Tenggerimyces flavus: one gene and its partner. Each later gene encodes a partner of the first gene's protein in a complex. Links are inferred from orthologs where the notes say so. Each region holds a gene or a part of one and is shown on either strand. Other genes may lie near its edges.

Region 1 (3,362 bases):
GCGACCCGCTGCGCGTGATGGCCCCCGACCAGCGCGAGGCGGTGGTCGCGGCGATCGGGAACGTCGGCTTCACCTCGGCGGCGTTCGGGGTGTCGACCCGCTTCGAGGACCGCGTAGCGCGCTACCAACAGGTGACCGAGGCACGGGTGGCGGAGTTCGGCGAGCACGCGAACGACGAGCTCCTCTGACCGCCGGCTCGCTTCGAAACCCCCACGCCGTCCGCGGGCGCCCGTGATCATGAACGTGATCATGTAGGCGTTGCAGCTCCCTGCGCCAGATTCGCTTCATGATCACGTACATGATCACCGGCACATCGGCCCTGTCGCGTCCGCACCACGCGTCGCCGGTTGGATGAAGGGCACCTTCATCCAACCGGCGAGCGCGTCTCATGGGGCCATGAACCGTGCCTGGTGGTTTGGGTCGGGGGCACCCCGGTCCCATAGGTTCGGACCAGGGTGCCCCCGACCCAGCCAGACCTCGCCCCCACCCCCGCCACGTCTTTGGATGAAGGGCACCTTCATCCAATAGGTTTGGATGAAGGTGCCCTTCATCCAAACGAAGCGGCGGTGGCGGCGGACGTGTCGCTCGCGAGCTTCCATGATCGTTGGACACACGTTCGAAGAGTCGCCGAGCCTTCGTCGGTGCTCGACCGTAGGCTGGTCTGCACGATGACTGCGCTGCCCACCGAAACCCAGCTGCCCCTCGCGGTCACCGTCGAGGGGGCCGACGACGCCGACCGGCCTGCCCCGGCGCCGCGTCGACGCGACCCGGACTCGATCCTCGAGGGGCTGAATCCTGCCCAGCGAGCCGCGGTCGTGCACGAGAAACACCCGCTGCTCGTGGTCGCCGGGGCGGGTTCGGGCAAGACCCGCGTGCTGACCAGGCGCATCTCCTGGCTGCTCGCCCAGCGCAACGCCCGGCCGAGCTCGGTGCTCGCGATCACGTTCACCAACAAGGCCGCCGGCGAGATGCGCGAACGCGTCGCCGAGCTGATCGGGCCTAAGGCCGCGTCGTACATGTGGGTGAGCACGTTCCACTCCGCCTGCGTCCGCATCCTGCGCCGGGAGATCAAGCGGTTCGGCTACCCGAGCTCGTTCTCCATCTACGACGCCGCCGACCAGCGCCGCCTCATGACCCTCGTCTGCCGCGACCTCGATCTCGACGCCAAGCGCTACAACCCAAGAGCGATCCTCAACTGGGTCTCCGACCGCAAGAACGAGCTCGTCGACTACGAGGAGGCCGCGCGGGTCGCGCAAAACCACCTCGAGAAGACGTACGCCGAGTGCTACGCGCTCTACCAGCAGCGGCTCCGCGAGTCGAGCGCGCTCGACTTCGACGACCTGATCATGACGACCGTGCACCTGCTGCAGGCGTTCCCCGAGGCCCGGACGTACTACCGGGAGAAGTTCGCGCACGTCCTCGTCGACGAATATCAGGACACCAACCACGCGCAGTACGTCCTCGTCCGCGAGCTCACCGAGGTCGACCCGACCGCGCCGGAAGTCCCGCACGGCGAGCTGATGGTGGTCGGCGACGCGGACCAGTCGATCTACGGCTTCCGCGGCGCGACGATTCGCAACATCCTCCAGTTCGAGGAGGACTTCCCGGACGCCAAGGTCATCCTGCTCGAGCAGAACTACCGCTCCACCCAGACGATCCTGTCCGCCGCCAACGCGGTGATCAGCCGCAACGAGGGCCGCAAGGCGAAGAACCTCTGGTCAGACGCGGGTGCCGGCGACAAGATCGTCGGGTACGTCGCGGACGACGAGCACGACGAGGCGCAGTTCGTGGCGGAGGAGATCGACCGGCTGGGCGACGAGAAGCTAGCGAAGCCCAAGGAAGTCGCGATCTTCTACCGGACGAACGCGCAGAGCCGGGTGTTCGAGGAGATCTTCATCCGCGTCGGCATGCCGTACAGGGTCGTCGGCGGCGTGCGCTTCTACGAGCGGCGCGAGGTCCGCGACGCGCTCGCGTACCTGCGGCTGCTGTCCAACCCCGAGGACACCGTCTCGCTACGGCGCATCCTGAACGTGCCCAAGCGCGGCATCGGCGACCGCGCCGAGGCGTGCATCGAGGCGCTCGCCGCGCGCGACCGGATCACGTTCTGGCAGGCGCTGCGCAGGGCCGGCGACGCACCGGGCATCGCGACCCGGTCGCAGACGAACGTCGAGGGGTTCGTGACGCTGCTCGACGAGCTGCTCGCGATGGTCGAGGCCGAGGTGCCGCCGGCGGAGATTCTCGAAGCGGCGATGGCGAAGACGGGCTACCTCGCGGAGCTCGAGGCGTCCGACGACCCGCAGGACAAGACGCGGATCGAGAACGTAGGCGAGCTCATCGAGGTGGCACGTGAGTTCTCCGACGCCGCGGTGGTGAACGGCACGCCGGGTCTGCTGTCGGACTTCCTCGAGCAGGTGTCGCTGGTGGCCGACGCCGACCAGATCCCCGACTCCGAGGAGCAGGAGGAGGGCGAGCACGCGGAGGACGGCGGCGTGGTCACGTTGATGACGCTGCACACCGCGAAGGGCCTGGAGTTCCCAGTCGTTTTCCTTACGGGCATGGAGGAAGGCGTCTTCCCGCACAGCCGTTCGGTGAACGATCCCTCCGAGCTGGAGGAGGAGCGGCGGATCGCGTACGTCGGCATCACCCGCGCGGAGAAGCGGCTGTACGTGTCCCGCGCGATCTCGCGTGGCTCGTGGGGCGCGCCGCAGCAGAACCCGCCGTCGCGGTTCCTGCCGGAGATCCCCGAGGACCTCATCGAGTGGCGGCGTACGGAGGCCGACCAGACCTCCTGGCATTCGAAGTCGTCCTCGTCCCGCCGGGCCGAACGCCGCGCGGCCCGCACCGCCGGCGGCGGCGCGGTGCCCTCGCTGGAGCCGGGCGACCGCGTGGTGCACGACACGTTCGGCCTGGGCTCGGTGGTGACCGTGCGCGGCGTCGGCGACAACGCCGAGGCCACGGTCGACTTCGGCTCCGAGGGCGTGAAGCGGCTGCTGCTCCGGTACGCGCCGGTGCAGAAGCTCTAGCCTCGCCGGGCAGGCTGAGGGATGCGCAGCACAGACACCGAGGTCGCCGTCAGCTACGGGCGCTTCCTCCTGTCGATCGGCACTACCGGCGAGCTCACCAACATCTTCGAGATCGACCTGCACGGAGAGATCGCCGGGCACGGATCCGGATGGATCGTGTTCGACAGCGGGACGCATGACCACTCCCCGGCGGTGTGCCTCGAGCTCCACGACGAGGAGCCACCGCCGGATGCGGATGCTGAGGCGTCCTGGCTCAGCAGCTTCACCCGCGAACGCGGCGACGTCCTCGAGATCCTCGACGACTCCTACGTGCCGCGTCACGATGCTCCCGTCCTGCAC
Region 2 (3,236 bases), 3.5 Mb from region 1 along the record:
GCATGGCGAGCGCCATGGTTTCGGTCACGATCCATGCTGATGGCGTGCCGCTTCGCGGCGAAGCACGATGGTCAGACCGGGGCCTGGAGATCTTCGGCGTGCCCCAGCGGAACAACCCGATGGAGCAGGCTGAACACCTCCGAACTCTCGACGCTTTCGTTGAACGAGGTACTCCGAACCCGAGCGTCGTGATCACCACCGACATGCACTTCGAGGAGGTGCACGTCCGGCTGTCATGGGTGAGATCGGCATACCTGGTGGCGTTCGCCGCGCTGGGATGGAGCTACGTCCTGCGTGACGTGATGCAGCCAATCAGGGACCAGCTTATGCGGTCCGACGAGCGCATTCTTCCTACGAACATGCTGCGCGACCCCGATGCTCCGCCTAACAAACGAAGGATGCTGCTGGTCGAGCAGCCCGACGAGCTGCGATCCCTGGCTGTCACTCTCGGCGAATGGACGGTCTTTCTCCCCGGGATCTCCCGTCCGCTCACCTACCAGCAGCTGAGCGAAGGTGTCGCGCAGACCCGCAACGGGCACAGCAGGGTTAAGTTTCGCCTGCATGGCAAGGGAGTTCCTTGGCCGAGCAGGCCGGTCTACGCCCTTGATCGGCTGACCGTCTAGGCTACTTCACTCCCGCTTCGTGCATCCCCCGCAGCTCGCGCTTGAGCTCGGAGATCTCGTCGCGCAAGCGAGCGGCTAGCTCGAACTGGAGTTGCTCCGCGGCGGAGTGCATCTGATCGTTGAGGTCCTGGATCAGATCGGCCAGGTCGGACGACGGCATGGCGACGAGGTTGCGGGCGTGTTGGCCTACTTCGGCGCGGCTGCCCAACGACGGGACCGGGGACTTGCCGCGGGACTGCTGTCGGCCGGAGCCTCCGAGCAGCTTCTGGGTGTCCTCGTCCTCGCGCGCCAGCATGTCGGTGATGTCGGCGATCTTCTTCCGCAGTGGCTGGGGGTCGACGCCGCGCTCGGTGTTGTATGCGACCTGCTTCGCCCGGCGGCGGTTGGTCTCTTCGATTGCCGACTGCATGGACGGCGTCATCGAGTCGGCGTACATGTGCACCTGGCCGGACACGTTACGGGCGGCGCGGCCGATGGTCTGGATCAGGGACGTTCCGGAACGGAGGAAGCCTTCCTTGTCCGCATCGAGGATCGCCACCAGCGACACCTCGGGGAGGTCGAGGCCCTCACGCAGCAGGTTGATGCCGACGAGAACGTCGAACTCCCCCAGCCGCAGCTCGCGCAGCAACTCCACCCGGCGCAGGGTGTCGACCTCGGAGTGCAGATACCGCACCCGAATCCCCTGCTCCAGCAGGTAGTCCGTCAGGTCCTCCGACATCTTCTTCGTCAACGTCGTGACCAGCACTCGCTCAGAACGAGCCTCGCGCAGCCGGATCTCGTGGATCAGATCGTCGATCTGCCCCTTCGTCCCCTTGATGATCACCTCGGGGTCCACCAAGCCCGTGGGCCGGATGATCTGCTCGACGAAACCGTTCGCCTTCGCCAGCTCGTACGGCCCCGGCGTCGCGGACAGGTACACCGACTGGTGGACGCGCTCCTGGAACTCCTCGAACCGCAGCGGCCGGTTGTCCATCGCCGACGGCAGCCGGAAGCCGTGCTCGACCAGCGTCCGCTTCCGCGACATGTCACCCTCGTACATCCCGCCGACCTGCGGGATCGTCACGTGCGACTCGTCGATCACCAGCAGGTAGTCCTCGGGGAAGAAGTCGAGCAACGTGCTCGGCGGCGTCCCCACGCCACGACCGTCGATGTGCCGCGAGTAGTTCTCGATGCCCGAGCACGTCCCGATCTGGCGCATCATCTCGATGTCGTACGTCGTCCGCATCCGCAGCCGCTGGGCCTCGAGCAGCTTGCCCTGCTTCTCCAACTCCGCAAGGCGTTCCTCGAGCTCGCCCTCGATCGAGCCGATCGCGCGCTCCATCCGCTCCGGCCCCGCGACGTAGTGCGTGGCCGGGAAGATCGCGACCTCCTGGTCCTCCGAGATCACCTCACCCGTCACCGGATGCATGGTCGACAGCCGCTCGACCTCGTCGCCGAAGAACTCCACCCGGATGGCGTGCTCGTCGAAGGTCTGGAAGACCTCCAACGTGTCCCCGCGCACCCGGAACGTCCCGCGCGCGCCGGACAGGTCGTTGCGCGCGTACTGCATCTGCACCAGCCGCCGCAGCAGCTGGTCGCGGTTGATCTCCTCGCCTACCTTCAGCCACTCCATCCGGGCGACGTACTCGTCCGGCGAGCCCAGGCCGTAGATGCACGACACCGTCGCCACCACGATCGTGTCGCGCCGACTCATCAGCGACTTCGTCGCGTGGTGGCGGAGCCGCTCGACCTCGTCGTTGATCGAGGAGTCCTTCTCGATGTACGTATCGGACTGCGGGACGTACGCCTCGGGCTGGTAGTAGTCGTAGTAAGAGACGAAGTACTCGACCGCGTTCTCCGGGAACAGCTGGCGCAGCTCGTTGGCGAACTGGGCGGCGAGCGTCTTGTTCGGCTCGATCACCAGCGTCGGGCGCTGCACCTGCTCGACCACCCAGGCGATGCTGGCGGTCTTGCCGGTGCCCGTCGCACCGAGCAGCACGACGTCCGTTTCGCCCGCATTGACCCTCTTCGTGATCTCCTCGATCGCCGCCGGCTGGTCACCGGACGGCGAGTAGTCGGAGACCACCTTGAACGGGGGTCCACTGCGGATGAGGTCCTTGAGCGCACGCATGCCACCAAGGTACGCGGCCCCACCGACAACGCGTCTGGGACGGCTCAGGCGTCGCGCCCGGGCCTGTGGAGGACCGGATTCGGTTGTCCGAGAAACCTGGCACCATCCTCCCCAGCACCGATCGACGCGGAGGGGAGACCGCCATGCAACGAGTGTCACGAAGAGGAATGCTGCGAACGGCCGCGGTAGCCGGCGCGGCCGCGCCTGTCAGCGCGCTGGGGTTCGCGGGTACGGCCGAGGCCGACTCGGACGTCCCGCAGCTGCGCCTACCACCGGCCACCGAGGCCGTCACACCGTTCCGGCTCAAGGTGCCGGAAGGCCTGCTGCGCGACCTCGGGCGCCGGCTCGCGGCCACCCGCTGGCCCGAGCAGGAGACCGTTCCCGACCGGAGCCAGGGCGCCCAGCTCGCGCGCGTTCGAAAGCTTGTTCGCTATTGGCAGAAGCACTACGACGGACGCCGGCTGGAGTCGCGGCTGAACAGGTTCCCGCAGTTCCGCACCAAG

The links.
Region 2: the proteins of pcrA (region 1) and uvrB are in contact, whole or in part, in a crystal structure (PDB 7EGT), measured with the Thermus thermophilus proteins. The link is inferred for Tenggerimyces flavus from one-to-one orthologs. Residues at the interface, in WP_096412145.1 of Thermus thermophilus: His654, Arg656, Phe657, Gln666, Asp668, Glu669, Lys680, Arg681, Leu682, Ser683, Lys685, Tyr686, Ala687; in WP_096411307.1 of Thermus thermophilus: Glu23, Leu25, Arg26, Asp27, Gly28, Glu29, Arg30, Phe31, Arg55, Glu326, Asp327, Phe328, Glu379, Ser382, Gln383, His398, Gly400, Arg401.

What each region holds. Positions count from the first base shown.
Region 1 is NZ_JAFBCM010000001.1:8,002,985-8,006,346, reverse strand. What follows is about bases 298-3,345. They hold pcrA (DNA helicase PcrA), read left to right. Parts: upstream 298-668; coding sequence 669-3,023; downstream 3,024-3,345. Other genes in these bases: JOD67_RS37255 (hypothetical protein), read left to right, coding at 3,045-3,345. Outside these bases: JOD67_RS37265 (gamma carbonic anhydrase family protein), read left to right, coding at 1-188; more of JOD67_RS37255, read left to right, coding at 3,346-3,362. UniProt on the Escherichia coli protein: A helicase with DNA-dependent ATPase activity. Unwinds DNA duplexes with 3'-5' polarity. Translocates on single-stranded DNA with 3'-5' polarity. Initiates unwinding more efficiently from a nicked substrate than double-stranded DNA.
Region 2 is NZ_JAFBCM010000001.1:4,519,229-4,522,464, reverse strand. The notes cover bases 180-3,101. They hold uvrB (excinuclease ABC subunit UvrB), read right to left. Parts: upstream 2,734-3,101; coding sequence 625-2,733; downstream 180-624. Other genes in these bases: JOD67_RS21095 (epoxide hydrolase family protein), read left to right, coding at 2,901-3,101; JOD67_RS21105 (hypothetical protein), read left to right, coding at 180-623. Also shown: more of JOD67_RS21105, read left to right, coding at 1-179; more of JOD67_RS21095, read left to right, coding at 3,102-3,236. UniProt on the Escherichia coli protein: The UvrABC repair system catalyzes the recognition and processing of DNA lesions. A damage recognition complex composed of 2 UvrA and 2 UvrB subunits scans DNA for abnormalities.